One region of the Streptomyces sp. NPDC045968 genome, then DNA from elsewhere that is predicted to be linked to it. Evidence: predicted binding sites of a transcription regulator. Region 1 holds the regulator's gene; the other holds the start of a gene.
The links. The regulator HrcA, encoded in region 1, represses chaperone genes, less so after heat shock. The targets are predictions, from matches to a motif close to TTNGCACTCNGNNNNNCNGAGTGCNAA.
Positions count from the first base shown of each region.

Region 2: the regulator HrcA is predicted to act here: its motif matches at 9,938-9,964, upstream of groL (chaperonin GroEL).

Region 1 covers NZ_JBWKLF010000001.1:524,512-536,228, forward strand. Annotated here, with positions in the region: gene lepA (translation elongation factor 4) at 1-1,195, shown strand, start outside; gene AC07FA_RS02170 (AMP-dependent synthetase/ligase) at 1,497-3,386, shown strand; gene AC07FA_RS02175 (SpoIIE family protein phosphatase) at 3,605-5,641, shown strand; gene hemW (radical SAM family heme chaperone HemW) at 5,644-6,885, shown strand; gene AC07FA_RS02185 (DUF3097 domain-containing protein) at 6,966-7,790, opposite strand; gene AC07FA_RS02190 (MBL fold metallo-hydrolase) at 7,816-8,538, opposite strand; gene hrcA (heat-inducible transcriptional repressor HrcA) at 8,703-9,719, shown strand; gene dnaJ (molecular chaperone DnaJ) at 9,720-10,856, shown strand; gene AC07FA_RS02205 (nitronate monooxygenase) at 11,013-11,717, shown strand, end outside.
Region 2 covers NZ_JBWKLF010000017.1:25,229-36,945, reverse strand. Annotated here, with positions in the region: gene nagA (N-acetylglucosamine-6-phosphate deacetylase) at 1-738, opposite strand, end outside; gene AC07FA_RS32810 (ROK family protein) at 738-1,670, opposite strand; gene AC07FA_RS32805 (ABC transporter substrate-binding protein) at 1,867-3,144, shown strand; gene AC07FA_RS32800 (DUF3263 domain-containing protein) at 3,184-3,420, shown strand; gene otsB (trehalose-phosphatase) at 3,751-4,602, shown strand; gene AC07FA_RS32790 (alpha,alpha-trehalose-phosphate synthase (UDP-forming)) at 4,579-5,958, opposite strand; gene AC07FA_RS32785 (hypothetical protein) at 6,025-6,252, opposite strand; gene AC07FA_RS32780 (glucosyl-3-phosphoglycerate synthase) at 6,290-7,240, opposite strand; SAM riboswitch class I at 7,394-7,521, shown strand; gene thrC (threonine synthase) at 7,540-8,832, shown strand; gene AC07FA_RS32770 (MoaD/ThiS family protein) at 8,865-9,143, shown strand; gene AC07FA_RS32765 (cold-shock protein) at 9,553-9,759, shown strand; gene groL (chaperonin GroEL) at 10,127-11,717, shown strand, end outside.

The DNA of each region.
Region 1 (11,717 bases):
CTATGTCCGTGTCATCGACGGCCAGCTCAACAAGCGCGAGCGCATCCGGATGATGTCCACGGGCGCCACCCACGAGCTGCTGGAGATCGGTGTCTCCTCCCCGGAGATGACCCCGGCCGACGGCATCGGCGTCGGTGAGGTGGGCTACATCATCACCGGAGTGAAGGACGTCCGGCAGTCCAAGGTCGGTGACACCATCACCTCCCTGCACAACGGGGCGACCGAGGCGCTGGGCGGTTACAAGGACCCCAAGCCGATGGTGTTCTCCGGTCTCTATCCGCTGGACGGCTCGGACTACCCCGACCTGCGCGAGGCCCTCGACAAGCTCCAGCTCAACGACGCCGCCCTGGTGTACGAGCCGGAGACCTCGGCGGCCCTCGGCTTCGGCTTCCGTGTCGGCTTCCTCGGACTGCTCCACCTCGACGTGGTCCGTGAGCGCCTGGAGCGCGAATTCGGCCTGGAGCTCATCGCCACCGCCCCGAACGTGGTCTACCGCGTCGAGATGGAGGACGGCAGCGAGCACATCGTCACCAACCCGAGCGAGTTCCCCGAGGGCAAGATCGACGCGGTGCACGAGCCCGTCGTGCGCGCCACGGTCCTGGCGCCCAGCGAGTTCATCGGCGCGATCATGGAGCTCTGCCAGCAGCGCCGCGGAACCCTGCTCGGCATGGACTACCTCTCCGAGGACCGGGTCGAGATCCGCTACACCCTGCCGCTCGCCGAGATCGTCTTCGACTTCTTCGACCAGCTGAAGTCCAAGACCCGGGGCTACGCCTCGCTCGACTACGAGCCCACGGGTGAGCAGTCGGCGCAGCTCGTCAAGGTCGACATCCTGCTGCACGGCGACAAGGTCGACGCGTTCTCCGCGGTCACGCACAAGGACAAGGCGTACGCGTACGGCGTCCGGCTCGTCGCCAAGCTGCAGAAGCTCATTCCGCGGCAGAACTTCGAGGTGCCGATCCAGGCCGCCATCGGCTCCCGGGTGATCGCCCGTGAGACCGTCCGCGCCATCCGCAAGGACGTCCTCGCCAAGTGTTACGGCGGTGACATCTCCCGTAAGCGGAAGCTGCTGGAGAAGCAGAAGGAAGGCAAGAAGCGCATGAAGATGGTCGGCAACGTGGAAGTTCCGCAGGACGCCTTCATCTCCGTGCTGTCGACGGACGAGTCGGCCGGCGAGGGCAAGGCCAAGAAGTAGCCCCGCCCGTACCGAGGAGTAGCCCCGCTGGTACCGAGGAGTAGGCATACGGGCCCCTGCGCCGCAGCACCCTGCGGCGCAGGGGCCCGTTCGTTATGAAAACCACGGCCTGTTGCCTCTTACGCGGCGGACGTGTGCCCTCTACCCTGATCACGGCTCGTTGGTTACTCGCCAGTTAAACAAGCGTCATCGAGCGGGAACGCGCAGCACGAACACAGCAGGTACAGAGCAGGACAGAAGCAGGCATCTGAAGCAGCATCAAGTAGCCGGTCGTAGCAATGCCGCAGGCCCGGAGGACGTCGTGAGCGACACAATGACCCTGATCGATAACCGACCGCCCTCCGTGGCGCATCTCTTCATCGAGCGCGTGGCCGCCACCCCGGACGGAGAGGCGTACCGCTATCCGGTGCCCGCCGCCTCCGGCCAAGGCCCCGACGACTGGAAGTCGCTCAGCTGGGGGCAGGCCGCCGAACGGGTCTACGCCATCGCGGCCGGCCTGATCGCCCTGGGCATCCAGCCGGAGGAGCGAGTCGCGCTCGCCTCCTCCACCCGTGTCGAGTGGATCCTGGCCGACCTGGGCGTGATGTGCGCGGGTGCCGCCACGACCACGGTCTACCCCTCCACGAACGCCGAGGAGTCCGCCTTCATCCTGACCGACTCCGAGAGCCGCTTCCTGATCGCGGAGGACGCCGTTCAGCTGGCCAAGGCACGGGAGCGCCGCTCGGAGCTCACGGACCTGGCCCACGTCGTCGTCATCGACCCGACAGGTGTCGAGCCCGCCGACGACGACCCCGAGGGCTGGATTCTCACGCTGGCCGATCTGGAGGCCAAGGGCGCCGAGCACCTGGAGAAGCACCCGGACGCCGTCACGGACCGGGTCTCGGCGATCACCGCGGACAAGCTGGCGACCCTGATCTACACCTCGGGTACCACCGGCCGTCCCAAGGGTGTACGGCTGCCGCACGACAACTGGTCGTACATGGCCAAGGCCACCGTCACCGCCGTCGAGCTCACCACGGACGACGTCCAGTACCTCTGGCTGCCGCTCGCGCACGTCTTCGGCAAGGTCCTCACCTCCGGCCAGATCGAGATCGGTCACGTCACCGCGGTCGACGGCCGCGTCGACAAGATCATCGAGAACCTCCCGGTGGTCCAGCCGACCTACATGGCGGCCGTCCCCCGGATCTTCGAGAAGGTCTACAACGGAGTCGCCTCCAAGGCACGGGCCGGAGGCGGCGCCAAGTACAAGATCTTCCAGTGGGCCGCCGGGGTCGCCCGGGAGTACGCGAAGGTGTCGCAGGACAACTTCCGCCGCACCGGCAAGGCCTCCGTGCCGTTCGCGCTCGGCGCCCAGCACAAGGTCGCCGACACCCTCGTCTTCGCCAAGATCCGCGAGGCGTTCGGCGGCCGGCTCCGTGCCTGCGTCTCCGGCTCCGCGGCGCTCGCCCCCGACATCGGTTTCTTCTTCGCGGGCGCCGGCATCCACATCCTGGAGGGCTACGGCCTCACCGAGACCAGCGCCGCCTCCTTCGTGAACCCGGGCGAGGCCTACCGCACCGGCACGGTCGGCAAGCCGTTCCCCGGCACCGAGGTCCGCATCGCGGACGACGGCGAGATCCTGCTGCGCGGCCCGGGCCTGATGGAGGGCTATCACCGGCTGCCCGAGAAGACCGCCGAGGTGATGGAGTCCGACGGCTGGTTCCACACGGGCGACATCGGCGAGCTCTCCGCCGACGGCTACCTGCGGATCACCGACCGCAAGAAGGACCTGATCAAGACGTCCGGCGGCAAGTACATCGCCCCGGCCGAGGTCGAGGGCCAGTTCAAGGCGGTGTGCCCGTTCGTCTCCAACATCCTGGTGCACGGCGCGGACCGTAACTTCTGCACCGCCCTGATCGCCCTCGACGAGCAGGCTCTCCTCGGCTGGGCCGCCGAGAACGGCCTCGGCGGCAAGTCGTACGCACAGGTCGTGGCGGCGCCGCAGACGGTGGAGCTCATCGACGGCTATGTGAAGCGCCTGAACGAGGGTCTCCAGCGCTGGCAGACCATCAAGCAGTTCCGGCTGCTGCCGCGTGACCTCGACATCGAGCACGGCGAGCTGACCCCGAGCCTGAAGCTGAAGCGGCCGGTCGTGGAGCGCGAGTACAAGGCGCTCATCGAGGAGATGTACGCGGGGTCCCGCGAGGCGTGACGCGCGGGCGCTCCGGCGTGTGAGCGAGGAAGCACGTGGACGGGGCCGGTGGGGCTGGTAACCCACCGGCCCCGTCCGCGTTTCCATGAGCTCGCCTGCCGTTCGTTCGCGCCGCTCCCGCACCCACTTCGGTAACTCGGTGCTTATGTGCGCGGCCGGTCTGTCACTCTGTCGTGTGTCGTCGGCCGCATCTCGTGAGACCCGGTAGGAGCCGCACCGTGGGGCCAGTTCCCTTGCAGCGGGACATCGTTCACCGTCCCGCCGCCGTTGTCGCAGGTCACCGCGACGATCCGCGTCCGGTGGTCCGTACGAGCCTGCCCGGAATCGCTCTCACGCCCTCCGCGGCGCGAGGGTTCGTCCGCGCCGCCCTCGCCGACTGGGCCGGGCTCGGCGTGCCCGCCGCCGTGGGGTTCAGCGACCGGCTCGCCGACGACGCGGTGACCGTGGCCAACGAACTGGTCACCAACGCGGTCGTGCACGCCGGGACGACGGTCGAACTGCTCCTGCGCCTCGACGAGGCGTCCGCGGGCGAGACGGCGGCCCTGGTGATGGAAGTCACCGACCACCACCCCGCCCGCGCCGTACGCGGCGAGGGGCCCGGGACCGGGCCGGCACCCGGCCCCGACCCCTCGGAGTACGGCCGCGGGTTACAGCTCGTCGCCACCCTCGCCGAGTCGTGGGGCATCACCTACCGCACCGGCCTCAAGACCGTCTGGGCCCGCCTCTGCATAGACGACTGGGGCGGGGCACCCGGCCCGTCGGAGGAGGACGCGGTCCAGCACGGGTTGCGCGCCGCGGAGATCCTCGCCCCCGCGACCCGGCGCGTCGAACGCGACGACGCGGACTGGGACAGCCGGGCCGCGCTCTCCTTCCTCGCCGAGGCGTCCGACCTGCTGGCCGGCCAGCTCGACGAGGACCTGGTGGCGGCCATAGCGGGACAGCTGCTGGTACCGAGGCTCGCCGACTGGTGCGCGATCTGGCTGGAGAGCGAGGGGGCGGGGCCCGGGGCGGCCCCGCGGCTGGCCCGCGTCTGGCACAGCGACGAGACCGGGACCGAACAGCTGCGTACGGTGCTGGAGAAGGAACCGCTCAGACTGCCCGGCAGCGTCGGTACGGGCCCGGTCCCCGTGCCGTGGCCCGGGGACGACCCCGGGGCGGGTGCCGCAGACGCCTCACCGGACAGCCGGCCGGAGCAGGGGCCGGAGCACGGGGCGGAGTGGGCGCGCGGCGACGGCACGGGTCCGCTGCCCGGAGGCCGCGACGGAGCCGCGCTCGCCTACCGCATCACCGCCGGCGGACGCCCGCTCGGCACCGTGCTCGTCGGCCGCGAAGGCGTCCCCCGGGTCCCCGACGACGTCGCCTCGCTGATCGAGGACTTCGTACGGCGCGTCGGCCTCGCCGTCGGCGCCGCCCGCGCCTACACCCGGCAGGCGACGATCAGCCGCATCCTCCAGCGCGGGCTGCTGCCCAGCAAGGTCGCGGAGATCCCCGGCGTCACCAGCGCCCTGGTATACGAACCGGGCGACGACGGCGTCGTGGGGGGTGACTTCTACGACATCTTCCCGTGCCCGGGCGACCGCTGGTGCTTCGTCCTCGGCGACGTCCAGGGCAGCGGCCCCGAGGCCGCCGTCGTCACCGGCCTCGCCCGCCCCTGGCTGCGGCTCCTGTCCCGTGAGGGCTTCGGCGTCGGCAAGGTCCTGGACCGGCTCAACCGGCTGCTCCTCGACGACGCGATGGAGGCGGCCGAGGCCGCCGCGCTGATGGTCGCGGCGGCGGGCGGCCAGCAGATCCTGGACGGCTCGCAGTCCCGCTTCCTCTCCCTCCTGTACGGGGAGGTGGTACCGCTCCCCGGCGGCGGGGTGCGCTGCACGGTCGCCAGCGCCGGCCATCCGCTGCCCCTGCTGCTGCGCCCGGACGGGTCCGTACGCTCCGCCGCGGAGCCACAGGTGCTGCTCGGGGTCGTCGAGGACGTCGCGTACGAGAGCCAGAGCTTCGATCTGGCGCCGGGCGAGAGTCTGCTGTGCGTCACCGACGGGGTGACGGAGCGGCGTTCCGGGCCGGCCATGTTCGACGACGGGGACGGGCTGGCACGGGCCCTGGCCGGCTGCGCGGGGCTGCCCGCCGAGGGGATCGCGGACCGGATCAAGCGGGCCGTCCACGACTTCGCCGAGCGGCCGCCCGACGACGACCTCGCTCTTCTGGTGCTCCAGGCCGACCGGGACGCGGGTGGGCGGGGCAGCTCCGGCGGCGAGTGACAATGGACGGTATGCCTTCCGTACTGCCCGATGGTGAGCCCGTGCCCGACGACGGGGCGCTGCCCAGCCACGCCCTGGACGGCGCCGCCGACCGACCGCTCGGCTTCTATCTGCACGTCCCGTACTGCGCGACGCGCTGCGGGTACTGCGACTTCAACACCTACACCGCCACCGAGCTGCGTGGTTCCGGTGGTGCGCTGGCCTCGCGGGACAACTACGCGGCGCACCTGGTCGAAGAGGTCCGCCAGGCCCGCAAGGTGCTCGGCGACGACCCGCGGCCGGTCCGTACGGTCTTCGTCGGGGGCGGGACGCCGACGCTGCTGCCCGCAGCCGATCTCGTACGGATGCTGGGGGCGATCCGTGACGAGTTCGGGCTCGCGGACGACGCGGAGGTGACGACGGAGGCGAATCCGGAGTCCGTCGATCCGGCGTACCTGGCGGCGCTGCGGGAAGGCGGCTTCAACCGGGTTTCCTTTGGGATGCAGAGCGCACGGCAGCACGTGCTGAAGATCCTCGACCGGACGCATACGCCCGGCCGGCCCGAGGCCTGCGTCGCCGAGGCGCGGGACGCGGGCTTCGAGCACGTCAACCTCGACCTGATCTACGGCACGCCGGGGGAGTCCGACGACGACTGGCGGGCCTCCCTCGACGCGGCGATCGGTGCCGGACCCGACCATGTGTCGGCGTACGCGCTGATCGTCGAGGAAGGCACCCAGCTGGCCCGGCGCATCCGTCGCGGGGAGATCCCGATGACCGATGACGACGCGCACGCGGACCGTTATCTGATCGCGGACGAGGCGATGGCCGCGGCGGGCTTCTCCTGGTACGAGGTGTCGAACTGGTCCCGGACGCCGGAGGGACGCTGCCTGCACAACGAGCTGTACTGGCGCGGGGCCGACTGGTGGGGCGCGGGGCCCGGGGCGCACAGCCATGTGGGGGGTGTGCGGTGGTGGAACGTGAAGCACCCGGGAGCGTACGCGCAGGCCCTGGCCGAAGGACGGTCGCCGGGAGCGGGGCGTGAGGTCCTGTCCGCGGAGGACCGGCGGGTGGAACGGATTCTGCTGGAGCTGCGGCTGGTGGACGGCTGCCCGCTGTCGTTGCTGGCTCCCGCGGGGCTGGCGGCGGCGGGGCGCGCGGTGGGGGACGGGCTGCTGGAGGCGGGGGCGTTCGCTTCGGGGCGGGCGGTGCTGACGTTGCGGGGGCGGTTGCTGGCGGACGCGGTGGTCCGGGACCTGGTGGACTGACGCCCGCGGCGGGCGCACCGGGGCTCTGCCCCGGGCCCCGGTCCTCAAGCGCCGGACGGGCTGAAAATGGGAAGGCGGGCCTACTCCGGGGCCGTCACGAAGTCGATCAGTTCTTCCACCCGGCCCAGCAGCTCCGGTTCCAGGTCGCGGTACGAGTGGACCGTCGAGAGGATGCGCTGCCAGGCCGCCCCCGTGTTCTCCGGCCAGGACAGGGCGCGGCACACGCCCGTCTTCCAGTCCTGGCCGTGCGGGACCCTCGGCCAGGACGGGATGCCCACGGAGGACGGCTTCACCGCTTCCCAGACGTCGATGTACGGGTGGCCCACCACCAGGACGTGGCCATCCGAGACCTGGGCGGCGATGCGGGACTCCTTCGAGCCCGGGACCAGGTGGTCGACCAGCACGCCCAGGCGCGCGTCCGGGCCGGGGGAGAAGTCGCGGACGATCGCGGGGAGGTCGTCGATGCCCTCCAGGTACTCGACGACCACGCCCTCGATCCGGAGGTCGTCGCCCCAGACCCGCTCGACCAGTTCCGCGTCGTGGCGGCCCTCCACATAGATCCGGCCCGCCCGTGCCACCCGCGCACGCGCCCCGGGGACCGCCAGCGACCCGGAGGCCGTACGGGCGGGATGGGCGGGGGCGGCGGAGGCGGACGTGGGGCGGACCAGCGTGACGACCCGGCCCTCCAGCAGGAAGCCGCGCGGCTCCATCGGGAACACCCGGTGCTTGCCGAAGCGGTCCTCCAGGGTGACCGTCGGCCCCTGCGCCGTCTTCTCGCAGCGGATCACCGCCCCGCAGAAGCCGGTGGCGGCCTCCTCGACGACCAGATCGGGCTCGGCGGGGACCTCGGGGGCCGGTACGGACTTCTTCCACGGCGGGGTCAGGTCCGGCTGATAGCTGCGCATCGCACGACGATACGGCGGCCGACGGTCACGACACGCCGAACCGCGCCGCCAGTTGATCACGCTGCATCCGGACGAACGCCGCGTCCACCACCGCCCCGTGCCCCGGTACGTACACCGCCTCCTCGCCGCCCAGCGCCAGCAGCCGGTCCAGGGCGGCAGGCCAGCGGGAGGGGATGGCGTCGTCGCCGGCCTGCGGATCGCCGGACTGCTCGACCAGATCGCCGCAGAACACCACCGCGGGCGTGCCCGGCACCAGGACGGCCAGGTCGTGACCGCTGTGCCCCGGCCCCACATTGGCCAGCAGCACCTGGAGCCCGCCGCCCAGATCGAGCGTCCACTCCCCGCACACCTCGTGATGCGGGGCGACCAGCACGTCCACCGCTTCCGCGGCATCGTGCTCGGGGACCCCGTGGTGCGCCGCCGAGCTGTGCAGCTCGTCCGCCGCGTTCCTGAGCAGACCGGCGACGCCGACCGCCCCGTACACCTCGGCCCCGGCGAACGCCGCCGTGCCCAGAACATGATCGAAGTGCGGGTGACTCAGTGCGATATGCGTCACCCTCCGGCCGAGCAGGCGCTGCGCCTGGGACCGCAGCTCGGCGCCCTCACGGAGCGACGAACCGGTGTCGAAGAGCAGGACACCCTCCGCTCCCGCCACCAGTCCTGCCGTCGCATCCCACACCGGAAGGCGTCGGCGGCCCACACCGTTGCCCAACCGCTCCCAGCCCAGCTCTTCCCAAGAGACGTCCATACAACGACGCTATCGGCATCGACCTGCGCAGTCTCGCGGTAGCGTGGCCGGTCGCCCTTGCCCGGGGGCCACCCCACCCCCGTACACTGACCGGGGGGATTGCTGGCACTCGAACGTACAGAGTGCCAGGCAGAGACCGAGAACCACAGCTGGAGGTGTGCGCGATGCTCAGCGAACGCAGACTCGAAGTGCTGCGCGCCATCGTCCAGGACTACGTCGGCACCGAGGAGCCGGTCGGCTCCAAGGCGCTGACCGAGCGGCACAACCTCGGGGTCTCCCCGGCCACGGTCCGCAACGACATGGCGGTGCTGGAGGACGAGGGCTTCATCGCCCAGCCCCACACCAGCGCGGGGCGCATCCCGACGGACAAGGGCTACCGGCTCTTCGTCGACCGGCTCGCGGGCGTCAAGCCCCTGTCGTCGCCGGAGCGCAGGGCCATTCAGAACTTCCTCGACGGCGCGGTCGACCTCGACGACGTCGTGGGCCGGACCGTGCGGCTGCTCGCGCAGCTGACCCGTCAGGTCGCCGTCGTGCAGTACCCCTCGCTGACCCGTTCGACGGTGCGGCACGTGGAGCTGCTTCTCCTGGCTCCGGCCCGGCTGATGCTGGTACTGATCACGGACACCGGCCGGGTCGAACAGCGTATGATCGACTGTCCTGCGCCGTTCGGTGAGACATCCCTGGCGGACCTCCGGGCGCGGCTCAACAGCCGTGTCGTGGGCCGCCGCTTCGCGGATGTCCCGCAGCTGGTGCAGGACTTGCCGGAGTCCTTCGAGGGCGAGGACAGGGGAACCGTTTCCACGGTGCTCTCGATCCTTCTCGAAACTCTGGTGGAAGAGACGGAGGAGCGGCTGATGATCGGCGGCACCTCCAACCTCACCCGCTTCGGGCACGACTTCCCTGTGATGATCCGGCCGGTGCTGGAGGCATTGGAGGAGCAGGTCGTGCTGCTGAAGCTGCTCGGTGAGGCCAAGGACTCGGGCATGACCGTACGTATCGGTCACGAGAATGCCCACGAGGGCCTCAACTCCACGTCCGTGGTCGCGGTCGGCTACGGTTCGGGCGACGAGGCAGTCGCCAAACTCGGCGTGGTCGGACCGACCCGCATGGACTACCCCGGAACGATGGGAGCGGTACGCGCAGTGGCACGTTACGTCGGACAGATCCTGGCGGAGTCGTAAGTGGCCACGGACTACTACGCCGTACTCGGCGTGCGCCGCGACGCATCTCAGGACGAGATCAAGAAGGCATTCCGCAGGCTCGCCCGCGAGCTGCACCCGGATGTCAACCCGGACCCGAAGACCCAGGAGCGGTTCAAGGAGATCAACGCCGCTTACGAGGTGTTGTCGGACCCGCAGAAGAAGCAGGTCTACGACCTCGGCGGCGACCCGCTGTCCGCCTCGGGCGGCGGTGGCGCGGGCGGATTCGGACAGGGTGGCTTCGGCAACTTCTCCGACATCATGGACGCGTTCTTCGGTACGGCGTCCCAGCGCGGGCCCCGTTCGCGGACCCGGCGCGGCCAGGACGCCATGATCCGGCTGGAGATCGACCTCTCCGAGGCGGCCTTCGGTACGACCAAGGACATCCAGGTCGACACGGCGGTCGTCTGTACGACCTGTAGCGGAGAGGGCGCCGCACCCGGCACCTCGGCGCAGACCTGTGACATGTGCCGCGGCCGCGGTGAGGTCTCGCAGGTCACCCGGTCCTTCCTCGGCCAGGTCATGACCTCGCGGCCCTGCCCGCAGTGCCAGGGCTTCGGTACGGTCGTGCCGACCCCGTGCCCCGAGTGCGCCGGAGACGGCCGCATCCGCTCGCGACGCACCCTGACGGTGAAGATCCCGGCAGGTGTCGACAACGGCACCCGCATCCAGCTCGCGGGCGAGGGCGAGGTCGGCCCCGGCGGCGGACCGGCCGGCGATCTGTACGTCGAGATCCACGAGCTGTCGCACGCGGTGTTCCAGCGGCGCGGCGACGACCTGCACTGCACGGTCACCATCCCGATGACGGCGGCGGCCCTCGGCACCCAGGTGCCGCTGGAGACGCTGGACGGCATGGAGGAGATCGACATCAGGCCGGGCACGCAGTCCGGCCAGTCGGTCCCGCTGCACGGGCGCGGCATCACGCACCTGCGCGGTGGCGGGCGCGGCGACCTGATCGTGCACGTCGAGGTCATGACCCCGTCGAAGCTGGACGCGGAGCAGGAACGGGTCCTGCGGGAGCTCGCGAAGCTGCGCGGCGAGGAGCGGCCCACCGGGCAGTTCCAGCCAGGCCAGCAGGGGCTCTTCTCCCGGCTGAAGGACGCGTTCAACGGGCGCTGACCGCGTTCGCCGCACCGCTTGTCGCCTTACCCCGCACCGCCCGTCGGTCCCGTACCGGCGGGCGGTGCGGCGTGTGGTGCGAGCTGCGGTGGTATACCGTCCGCGCCGCCCCATGGCTGATTCGGTGCGGTGCACCGGACGTGGCACGATGCGCTCATGTCCTCCGCGTTGACCGATCTCTGCCGGTATCCGATCGTGCAGGCCCCCATGGCGGGCGGAGTGTCCGGCCCGCAGCTCGTCGGCGCTGTCGCCGAAGCCGGTGGGCTCGGTTTCCTCGCCGCCGGGTACAAGACGGCGGACGGCATGTACAACGAGATCAAACAGGTACGCGGACTGACCGCCCAGCCCTTCGGCGTCAACCTCTTCATGCCGCAGACCGGCCACGCCGACCCGAGCTCCGTCGAGGTGTACCGGCACCAGCTCGCCGGTGAGGCGCTCTGGTACGAGACCCCGCTCGGCGAGGTGGACGGCGGCGGCGACGACGGCTACGAGGCCAAGACCGCGATCCTCCTGGAGGACCCGGTGCCCGTCGTCTCCTTCACCTTCGGCTGCCCCTCCCGCGAGATCCTCGACGCGTTCGCCCAGACGGGCACGTACACCGTCGTGACCGTCACCTCCGCCGAGGAGGCCCAGGCCGCGCAGTGGGCGGGCGCCGACGCCGTCTGCGTCCAGGGGGTGGAGGCCGGCGGCCACCGGTCCACGCACCGCGACGACCCCCAGGCCGACCAATCCGGCATAGGGCTGCTGTCCCTCCTCGCCCAGGTACGCGAGAGCGTGCAGGTGCCGCTCATCGCGGCGGGCGGGCTGATGCGCGGCTCCCAGATCGCCGCCGTGCTCGCGGCGGGCGCCGACGCGGCGCAG
Region 2 (11,717 bases), on a different contig from region 1:
GCCGTCGTTGATCAGCTCGACGGTGATCCGCTCGTCCTCCAGGAGGGCCGCGATCGGGCCCGGCGCGCGGTGGCCGAGGCCCGGCATCGCGTTGTAGAGGTGCGTGGCGACGGTGGCGCCCGCGTCGATCGCCTCGACGGTCTGCTCGTACGTCGCGTCGGTGTGCCCGATCGCGGCGATCACCCCGTGCTCGGCGAGCAGGCGCACCGAGTCGATGCCGCCGGGCAGTTCGGTGGCGAGGGTGAACATCTTCGCCGTGCCGTGCGCCGCGTCCATCAGCTTGCGGACCTCGGCCGGGTCCGGGTCGCGCAGCAGTGCCTCGCTGTGGGCGCCCTTGCGGCACGGGGAGATGAACGGGCCCTCGAAGTGGATACCGGCCAGGTCGCCCTGCTGGACCAGCTCGGAGAGGACTCCGGCCCGCTGGGCGAGGAAGTCCATTTCTCCGGTGACGGTGGAGGCCACCAGGGTGGTGGTGCCGTGCTCGCGGTGCGTACGGACGCCGGTCAGGACCTCGTCCACGGTGCCGGAGGTGAAGGACGCGCCGCCGCCGCCGTGGTTGTGCATGTCGACGAAGCCGGGCACGACCCAGTGGCCGGTCAGATCGACGGTGCGGGCGTCCTCCGTCGTGCTGCCGGCGATCCTGCCGCCCTCGACGATCACCCGGCCGTTCTCCACCGTCCCGGTCGGCAGCACCACCCGGGCGCCTGAGAGAACGGTGCTGTCTGCGCGTCCGGCCATCAGGCGGATACCTCCGTGGAGAGAAGATCCCAGGCGAGCAGCCCTGCGCCCAGGCATCCGGCGGTGTCCCCGAGGGCCGCCGGAACGATGTGAGGCAGCTTCTGGAACGTGACGCGTTCCTCGACAGCCGCACGCAGTGGTGTGAACAAGGTTTCCCCCGCCTCGGCCAGCCCGCCACCGATGATGAGCGTGCGGGGGTCCAGCAGTGTGAGGGCGGTGACCAGTCCGGCGGCGAGGGCGTCGACCGCGTCCTGCCAGACCCGTACGGCGGCCGGGTCGCCGGACTCGACGGCCTTCGCGCAGTCCGCGGCGTCCGCGTCGGGGTCTCCGGAGGCGGCGGCCCAGGCCCGGGTCACCGCGGAGGCGGAGGCCAGGGTCTCCAGGCAGCCGCGCTGGCCGCAGCCGCAGTCCGGGCCGTCCGGCCGGACGACGATGTGGCCGATCTCGCCCGCGTAGCCGTGGGCGCCCGCCTCGATGGAGCCCGCGATGCCGATGGCGCCGGCGATGCCGGTGCCCAGCGGTACGAAGAGGAAGCGGTCGGCGCCCTTGCCCGCGCCGATCCGGCCCTCGGCGAGGCCGCCGGTCCTGACGTCGTGGCCGAGCGCGACGGGTACGCCGCCGAGCCGTTCGGCGAGCAGGGCGCGCATGGGTACGTCGCGCCAGCCGAGGTTCGACGCGTAGACCGCGATGCCGTTCTCGGCGTCGACGATGCCGGGCACGGCGACGCCCGCGGCGACCGCGCCGGTGCCGAAGTGCTCCTCGCCGTACGCGCGCAGTTCGGCGGCGAACGCGAGGATCGTCTCCACGACGGCGTCGGGACCGCGCTCCCTGCCGGTGGCCCGCCGCGCCTCGTGGAGCAGGGTTCCGTCGGCCCCGACCAGTGCGGCCTTCATTCCTGTGCCGCCCACATCGAGGGCGATGACATGTCTCACGGGAGACAGTTTCGCCCCCCGGCCGCAAAAGGTCTAGTCCACTATCTCGGTTTGTTGCGGCTCCATACAAAATCGGACGGTGCCGATACGTTGCCGAAGCGAGACTGGCGTGGTGTAGACCTCTCGATGAACGTGGGGGAAAATCGCCCTTCGGCGGGGCGATGTGAGCGATATGCAAGCGATGTATTCGATGAGGATGGGCGAGGCCGTGCAGCGGCGCTTTTTGGGTGTGACCGCGGCGGTGGCCGCACTGGGTATGACGGCAACGTTGTCGGGCTGCGGGACAGGCAGTGGCTCCGGTGACGTGACGCTGAAGTTCGTGGCGGCCGATTACGGCACCAGCGCGGCGAACACGTCCGAGACGTACTGGAACAACCTCGCCCGGAACTTCGAGGCCGCCCACCCCGGTATCAAGGTCGACGTCCACGTGTACGCGTGGAAGGACGTCGACCGCGAGGTGGCCGAGATGGTGGCGGAGGACAAGGCCCCGGACATCGCGCAGATCGGCGCGTACGCGGACTACGCGAAGAAGGACAAGCTCTATTCGGCCGACCAGATGCTGGCGATCCGTACGCAGGCCAACTTCCTTCCCTCGCTGAGCGATGCGGGCATGGTCAACGGAGAGCAGTACGGGCTGCCGTTCATCGCCAGCACGCGGCTGCTCTTCTACAACAAGAAGCTCTTCAGCGACGCGGGGCTGGACGCGCCCAAGACCTGGGCCGACATCCAGCGGGACGCCACCCTGCTCAAGCAGCGCGGTGTCCGCTACCCCTTCGCGCTGCCCCTCGGCCCCGAGGAGTCCCAGGCCGAGACCCTGATGTGGCTGCTGAGCGGCGGTGGCGGCTACACGGACGACGTCGGTGGCTACAACATCGACTCCCCGGAGAACATCGCCACGCTCACCTGGCTGAAGGACAACCTCGTCGGCAAGGGGCTCACCGGGCCCGTCGCCCCGGGCAAGCTCGACCGGGCGAAGGCGTTCGACGCGTTCACACGCGGCCAGGTGGGCATGCTCAACGGGCACCCGACGCTGATGGAGGACGCCGAGAAGGAGGGCGTCGAGGTCGGAATGGTGCCGCTGCCCGGCGTCGACGGGCCGACCAGGGGCTCGATGGGTGTGGCCGACTGGATGATGGGCTTCAAGCAGAACGAGCACCGCGCGGAGATCGGCAAGTTCTTCGACTTCGCATACAACGACGAGAACGTGCTCGCGTTCGCGGACGAGTACGACATGCTGCCGGTCACCGACAGCGCTTCCGCGTCGATGGAGACCGACGCCCGGCACAAGCCGCTGCGGGAGTTCCTGGCGGCGCTGCCGAACTCGCAGTTCTACCCGTTCGCCAAGACGTCCTGGGCGCAGGCCAGCGAGGCCATCAAGGAGAGCATCGGCACTGCGGTGGAGCCGAACGGGGACCCGGCCGGTGTGCTGGCCGGCATAGCCAAGAGGGCGGAGCAGGCGGAGCAGGCGGAGTAGCCGGGGGCGGTTGTCCGTGGGGCCGATTAGGTTGTTCATATGACCGAAGCCGCCCCACTCTCCGACCGGGACCGAGCCATGCTCGCCCTGGAGCGGCGTTCCTGGGCGAGTCCGGGGGCGAAGGAACGGGCGATCCGTGAGGAGCTCGGGATGTCGCCGGTCCGGTACTACCAGTTGCTGAACGCGTTGATCGACGATGTGCGGGCGCTGGCGGAGGACCCGGTCACGGTGAACCGCCTCCGCGCGGTACGAGCCACCCGCCGAACCCGCCGCTGACCGCCCCCCCTCGGGGCTCCGCCCCGAACCCCGGTCCTCAAACGCCGGACGGGCTTGAAAGATGCCCTCAATCGCCGGGCGGGCTGGGAGTTGCCGGCCTCGGCCGAATCCAGCCGGTCCGGTGCCGGCTGGGCTGAAAGATGCCCTCAATCGCCGGGCGGGCTGGGGGTTGCCGGCCTCGGCTGGGGTTGCGGGGGCGGTCGAATCCAGCCCGTCCGGCGTTTGAGGACGGAACCGGTGCCGGACCAGGGCGGTGCGGTCGTGTGGGGCCCGGGCGGTGGTTGAAGGCGCGGAGCCCCGCGAGTGGGGTGCGGGCTATAGGGTCGAGGCATGGGCAGCAACCTTGATCACCTGCCGACCCCCACCACCCCGGCCGGCCGCGAAGGTCTCGCCGCGATCCTCGCTCGGCCCGACCGAGCCGTGGTCGCCCTCGACTTCGACGGCACGCTCGCCGACATCGTCCCCGATCCGGAACAGGCCCGCGCCCACCCCGGCGCCGTCCCCGCGCTCGCCGCGCTCGCGCCGCGCGTCGCGTCCGTCGCCGTGATCACCGGCCGGCCGGCCGGTGTCGCCGTGCGGTACGGCGGCTTCGCGGGGGTGCCCGGTCTCGATCACCTCGTCGTCCTCGGCCATTACGGCGCCGAACGCTGGGACGCCGTCTCCGGCACCGTGCACGCCCCCGCCCCGCACCCCGGCGTCGCAGCCGTCCGCGCCGAACTGCCCGGCCTGCTCCATGAGCTGGGCCTCTGGCACGGTGCCTGGGTCGAGGAGAAGGGCCAGGCCGTCGCCGTACACACGCGCCGGGCCGACGACCCGCAGGCCGCCTTCGAGTCGCTGCGCGAACCCCTCGGCCTGCTCGCGGCCCGGCACGGCCTGATCGTCGAACCCGGGCGCCAGGTCCTGGAGTTGCGCCCGCCCGGCATGGACAAGGGCATCGCACTCGCCGAGTACGTACGGGCGATGGACGCCGAGTCCGTCCTGTACGCCGGTGACGACCTCGGCGACCTCGCCGCCTACGGCGCGGTGGAGAAGCTCCGCACCGAGGGCCCGGACGGCATCCCCGGCCTGCTGATCTGCAGCGGAGGCGCCGAGGTGCCCGAACTCGCCGAGCGGGCCGACCTGGTGGTCCCGGGCCCGGCCGACGTCGTCCGTTTCCTGTCAGCCCTCGCGCAGCGCGTCTAGCTGGTCCAGGAACCACTGCTGCGGCGGCAGCGCCGTCGCAGCGGCGGCCAGCGCCTTCGTGCGGTCCGCCCGCTCGTCGTGCGGCATCGACAGCGCCTGGTGCAGCGCCTCGGCCGTGGCGGACACGTCGTACGGGTTCACCACGATCGAGGCGTCGCCCAGCTCCTCGTACGCCCCCGCCTCCCGCGACAGCACCAGAACGCAGCCGTCGTCGGAGACCACGGGGACCTCCTTGGCGACCAGGTTCATCCCGTCACGGATCGGGTTCACCAGCGCCACGTCGGCCAGCCGGTACGCCGCCAGGGACCGCGCGAAGTCGTCCTTGACGTGCAGGATCACCGGCGTCCAGCCGGGCGTCCCGTACGCCGCGTTGATCTCGTCGGCCAGCGTCTGCACCGCCGCCGTGTACTCCCGGTACACCGCGAGGTCCTGCCGCGAGGGATAGGCGAACGCGATATGGGAGACCCGCTCGCGCCACTCCGGGTGCTCCTCCAGCAGCTCCCGGTACGCGAGCAGCCCGCGCACGATGTTCTTGGAGAGCTCCGTGCGGTCCACCCGCACGATCGTCCGCCGGCCGGTACCCACCTGCTCCCGCAGCGCCGCCATCCGCTCGTCCACGTCCGCCTCGTGCGAGCGGCGGCGCAGGAACTCCGCGTCCGCCCCCAGCCCGTGCACCCCGATCCGGGTCCGGCCGGTGCCGCCCAGGATCTCCGTACAGCAGCCGATGAAGGCGTCGGCCCACCGCCGGGTGAGGAACGCCGCCCGGTCGGCGCCGAGAATGCCCCGCAGCAACTGCTCGCCGATGTCGTCGGGCAGCAGGCGGAAGTAGTCGACGGGCGCCCACGGGGTGTGCGAGAAGTGGCCGATCCGCAGATCGGCGCGGAGCTCTCGGAGCATGCCCGGCACCAGCGCCAGGTGGTAGTCCTGCACGAGGACCGCCGCCCCCTCGCCCGCCTCCTCGGCGAGCGCTTCGGCGAAGGCCCGGTTGTACGCCTCGTACGAAGCCCACTGCCGCCGGAACTCCGCGTCGAACGTGGGCTCCAACGGCGTCTGGTACAGCATGTGGTGGACGAACCAGAGCACCGAGTTGGCGATGCCGTTGTACGCGTCGGCGTGGAGAGCGGCGTCGATGTCGAGCATCCGGACGCCCGGTTCGGCGACCCCCTGCCTGACCGCCTCCCGGTCGCCGTCGCTCAGGGCCGCGCACACCCACAGCTTGTCGTCGACGGCGCTGAGGCCGGAGACGAGGCCGCCCCCGCCCCGTTTCGATGTGAGCGAGCCGTCCTCGCCCCGGGTGTACGACACCGGGCCGCGGTTGGACGCGACGAGGACCTGGGCAGCGTGCTCGGAGACCATGTACCGGAACCTAGCCCGTTCCGTAACCCCCCAAACGTGAGTCCGGCCGCGCTCACGTTCCGCCGGTCAGCCGCGGTCGCGTCCGCGCCCACGGCCGCGGGCCGCCGCGCGGGCGACCGCCCCGGCCCCGGTCAGGGCGAGCCCGAGGCCACCGAGCAGCCACAGCCGCTCACTGTCGCCGCCGGTCTCGGCCAGGGAGCCGTGCGCGACGGAGCCGAGCACGGCCAGGGGGGTGGCGTACGAGGGCAGCCGGCGCCACCGGCGCGGAGCGGCCCCCAGTCGAGGAAAAGTCATAAAAGTGAAATGTAGGGAACTTTTATGACTTCATCGGTTACGCCGCGCGACGGGACAGGTACTCCTCGATGTCACGCATCGGAGGCCGCTCCTCCGTGTCCACCACATGGGTGCACGGCACGAAGCCGTTCTCGCCCCGCTCGAACTGGGTCAGCACCGGCCGCACCAGATGGCCCCGGGAGAGCCGGAGCTGCGCGGTGCGGTAGATCGTCGCCGCCATCCGGCCCAGCGCCTGACCGTCCTGGTGGCGGTGTTTGCGTACGCCGACGTCGACCTGTGCCAGCGCGTCCAGCCCCACCAGGTGCAGCGAGTCGATGAGCAGGCCCAGCTCCACTCCGTAACCGACGGGGAAGGGCAGCTGTTCGAGCAGGGAACGCCGCACCGCGTACTCGCCGCCCAGCGGCTGGACGAAACCGGCCAGCTGCGGCCAGTGCAGATTGAGCACGGGGCGTGCCACCAGTTCAGTGACGCGGCCACCTTGACCAGCGGTGTTTCCCAGCGGGCGGTCGTACATCGCCTTCACGAACTGCACCGAGGGGTCGGTGAGCAGCGGCCCGACGGTCCCGGAGACGAAGTCCGCGGAGAAATCCTTCAGATCCGCGTCGATGAAGCAGACGATCTCGCCGCTGGTGACCAGCAGTGACCGCCACAGCACCTCGCCCTTGCCGGGGACGGCGGGTATTCGGGGCAGGATCGCGTCCCGGTGCACCACCCGGGCGCCTGCCTCCGTGGCGACCCGCGCGGTGGCGTCGGTCGAACCGGAGTCGATCACCACCAGCTCGTCGATCAGCGGCACGCGCTCCATGAGCTCGCGCCGGATCGTCGTCACGATGTCGCCGACCGTCTCCTCCTCGTTGAGGGCGGGCAGGACGACGCTGATGCTTCCACGGAGCGGGTCCCGGGCCCTGGCGGCCGCGAGACGATCCAGCGGACGATCGGCGGCCGACCAGGAACGCCTGGTCAGCCAACGTTCCACCTCTTCGATCACGGTCGAATCTCCCTGCGTGTGATCCATCTCGCGGTTCGGACGACTATCTCCACCGTCCGAGGCTTCGGTTACAGTCTTGAGCAACGCGGACGACCCTCGCATCTCGGGGTCCGCCCGCCGACAAACGCCTGGATCGGTGATCCAGTGCCACAGCGCTCATCCAGAGGGACTGAGGGAACGGCCCGTTGAAGTCCCGGCAACCCCCCCATCGACCGCGAGGTCACGGTGGGGAAGGTGCCAAATCCGTCTCATGGCGAAATGCGCCATGAGGAAGATGAGGAGAAAGGGCCTCCGCCAGCATGGCTGTCCAGACTGAACTGACGAACACCCCTTCCACTGTGGACCTCGGTCCCGCCGCGGCGCTTTCCTGCCGCGAGTGCGGCGAGCGTTTCGAGCTCGGCCCCCTGTTCGCCTGCGCGTCCTGTTTCGGGCCGCTCGAAGTGGCGTACGACCTGCCGAGCGGCTCTCCCGACGAGCTGAAGAAGCGCATCGAGGCCGGACCCAACAACATCTGGCGTTACGCGCCGCTGCTGCCGGTCCCCGCCGATGTCGCGGACAAGCCCAACATCAACCCCGGCTTCACCAAGCTGGTCAAGGCCGACAACCTCGCCCGTGAACTGGGCGTCACCGGTGGACTGTTCGTCAAGGACGACTCCGGGAACCCGACGCACTCCTTCAAGGACCGGGTCGTCGCGATCGCCGTCGAGGCCGCCCGCGCGTTCGGCTTCACCACCCTCTCCTGCTCCTCCACCGGCAACCTCGCCGGTGCGGTGGGCGCCGCCGCCGCCCGCGCCGGCTTCCGGTCCTGCGTGTTCATCCCGCACGACCTGGAGCAGGGCAAGGTCGTCATGGCCGCGGTGTACGGCGGTGAGCTGGTCGGCATCGAGGGCAATTACGACGACGTCAACCGCTTCTGCTCCGAGCTCATCGGCGACCCGCTCGGCGAGGGCTGGGGCTTCGTCAACGTCAACCTGCGTCCGTACTACGGCGAGGGCTCCAAGACCCTCGCGTACGAGATCTGCGAGCAGCTCGGCTGGCAGCTGCCCGACCAGCTCGTGATCCCGATCGCCTCCGGATCGCAGCTCACGAAGATCGACAAGGGGCTCCAGGAGCTCATCAAGCTCGGTCTGGTCGAGGACAAGCCGTACAAGATCTTCGGCGCGCAGGCCGAGGGCTGTTCCCCGGTGTCGGTGGCCTTCAAGGCCGGTCACGACGTCGTGCGCCCCCAGAAGCCGAACACGATCGCCAAGTCCCTGGCGATCGGGAATCCGGCCGACGGGCCGTACGTCCTGGACATCGCCCGCCGTACCGGTGGGGCCGTGGAGGACGTGAACGACGAGCAGATCGTCGACGCGATCAAGCTGCTGGCCCGCACCGAGGGCATCTTCGCGGAGACCGCGGGCGGGGTGACGGTCGGCGTGACGAAGAAGCTGATCGAGGCGGGTCTGCTCGACCCGACCCTGACCACCGTCGTCCTGAACACCGGTGACGGCCTCAAGACGCTCGACGCGGTGGCCGCGACCTCGCAGGCGACCGCGACGATCCGGCCGAGCCTGGACGCGTTCCGCGCCGCCGGCCTCGCCACCAGCTGACCACCCGCCGAGACCCGAGGAAGGCACCCACCATGAGCGTCAAGGTCCGCATCCCCACCATCCTCCGCACCTACACGGACGGCCAGGCCGAGGTCTCGGCCGAGGGCGCGGTCCTCTCCGAGGTCATCGACTCCCTGGAGAAGAACCACCCGGGCATCGCCGCCCGCGTCCTGGACGACCAGGGCAAGCTGCGCCGCTTCGTGAACGTCTACGTCAACGACGACGACGTGCGCTTCGAGGGCGGCCTGGACGCGGCCACCCCGGACGGTGCCGGTGTCTCGATCATCCCGGCCGTCGCAGGCGGCTGCTGACTTCGCAGCGTCACCACCATTGCCCCCTCCGCGAGAGAAGCGGAGGGGGCAATTCTGCATGGTTAGGCGCGGTAGAGTTGGGAAGTCCCCTCCGCTGCCTGTGCCGCCCGCATATGAGAATGCGCCCGGCCCCGATAAGAAGCAGCCAAAGTGTGCGACCCCCTTGAGCCATAAGTGGCCTTTGTCAGGCCCGACTTGCCCAGGAATCTCATGAATTCCCCATAAAGGGGCGATCGGCTGTGCCCAGAATTCTCGTCCGATTGACCTGTTGCAGAGGGCAGTTGGGCAGATACATTCGGCCGCGGTCGACGCGTTCCGGCGCACACACCCTCTCCTGTCGGAGGGTGAGTTCTGACCCGGGCCCGCGAAGTGCGGTCCTGTGCAAGGGCCAGTAATAGGGGAGTTAGGCATGGCTCAGGGCACCGTCAAGTGGTTCAACGCGGAGAAGGGGTACGGCTTCATCGCGGTCGACGGTGGTGCGGATGTTTTCGTCCACTACAGCGCGATCCAGATGGACGGGTACCGCACCCTCGAAGAGGGTCAGCGAGTTGAATTCGAGATCTCGCAGGGCCAGAAGGGGCCGCAGGCGGACATGGTCAAGCTCGCCGTCGGCTGAGCTCGGCGCAGTCGGCCAACGACACTACTCACGCGCGTAGGGCCCGTACCCCCAAGGGGGTGCGGGCCCTCCGTGCGTCTGTACGACCCCGTGGGTCCGTACGGCCGGTGCCCCCTGTGCGGCCCCGTGATCGCCGCTCTTCCGGACGCGCCCGGTTGTCCACATCCGGAGGGGGACGCTTGCACTCGCAGGGGTCGAGTGCTAATCATTGGCGTTAGCACTCTCCAGGTGAGAGTGACAGAAACTTGGACCGGGCCGGTGAGGCCCGCAGGCTGCGTGGGGCAAGGAACCACACAGCACGCTGGCCGTCCGTCGCGGGCGCCTCTCGGTCCGGAGAATCCACCCCTGTCCGGGAGGACCACTTCACATGGCCAAGATCATCGCGTTCGACGAGGAGGCACGGCGCGGTCTCGAGCGCGGGATGAACCAGCTCGCCGACGCCGTCAAGGTCACCCTCGGCCCCAAGGGCCGTAACGTCGTCCTCGAGAAGAAGTGGGGCGCGCCCACGATCACCAACGATGGTGTTTCCATCGCCAAGGAGATCGAGCTCGAGGACCCGTACGAGAAGATCGGTGCGGAGCTGGTCAAGGAGGTCGCCAAGAAGACGGACGACGTCGCCGGCGACGGTACGACCACCGCCACCGTTCTCGCCCAGGCTCTCGTCCGCGAGGGTCTGCGCAACGTCGCCGCGGGTGCCAACCCGATGGCTCTGAAGCGTGGCATCGAGAAGGCCGTCGAGGCCGTCTCCGCCGCTCTGCTGGAGCAGGCGAAGGACGTGGAGACCAAGGAGCAGATCGCTTCGACCGCCTCCATCTCCGCTGCTGACACCGAGATCGGCGCCAAGATCGCCGAGGCTATGGACAAGGTCGGCAAGGAAGGCGTCATCACCGTCGAGGAGTCCCAGACCTTCGGTCTGGAGCTGGAGCTCACCGAGGGTATGCGCTTCGACAAGGGCTACATCTCGGCGTACTTCGCCACCGACATGGAGCGTATGGAGACGTCGTTCGACGACCCGTACATCCTGATCGTCAACTCCAAGATCAGCAACGTGAAGGACCTCCTTCCGCTGCTGGAGAAGGTCATGCAGTCGGGCAAGCCCCTGCTGATCATCGCGGAGGACGTCGAGGGCGAGGCCCTGTCGACCCTGGTCGTCAACAAGATCCGTGGCACCTTCAAGTCCGTCGCCGTCAAGGCTCCGGGCTTCGGTGACCGCCGCAAGGCCATGCTCGGCGACATCGCCATCCTCACCGGTGGCACCGTCATCTCCGAGGAGGTCGGTCTCAAGCTGGAGAACGCCGGCCTGGACCTGCTCGGCAGCGCCCGCAAGGTCGTCATCACCAAGGACGAGACCACGATCGTCGACGGTGCGGGCGAGAGCGACCAGGTTCAGGGTCGCGTCAAGCAGATCCGTGCCGAGATCGAGAACTCCGACTCGGACTACGACCGCGAGAAGCTCCAGGAGCGCCTCGCGAAGCTGGCCGGCGGCGTGGCCGTCATCAAGGCCGGCGCCGCGACCGAGGTCGAGCTCAAGGAGCGCAAGCACCGCATCGAGGACGCGGTGCGCAACGCCAAGGCCGCCGTCGAGGAGGGCATCGTCGCCGGTGGTGGCGTGGCTCTGCTCCAGGCCACGGCCGTCTTCGAGAAGCTCGACCTGACCGGTGACGAGGCCACGGGCGCCAACGCCGTGAAGCTCGCGCTGGAGGCCCCGCTCAAGCAGATCGCCGTCAACGGTGGTCTTGAGGGTGGCGTCGTCGTCGAGAAGGTGCGCAACCTGCCGATCGGTCACGGCCTCAACGCCGCGACCGGCGAGTACGTCGACATGATCGCCGAGGGCATCATCGACCCGGCGAAGGTCACGCGCTCCGCTCTGCAGAACGCCGCGTCCATCGCCGCGCTCTTCCTCACCACCGAGGCCGTCATCGCCGACAAGCCCGAGAAGGCCGGCGCGGCCGCCCCGG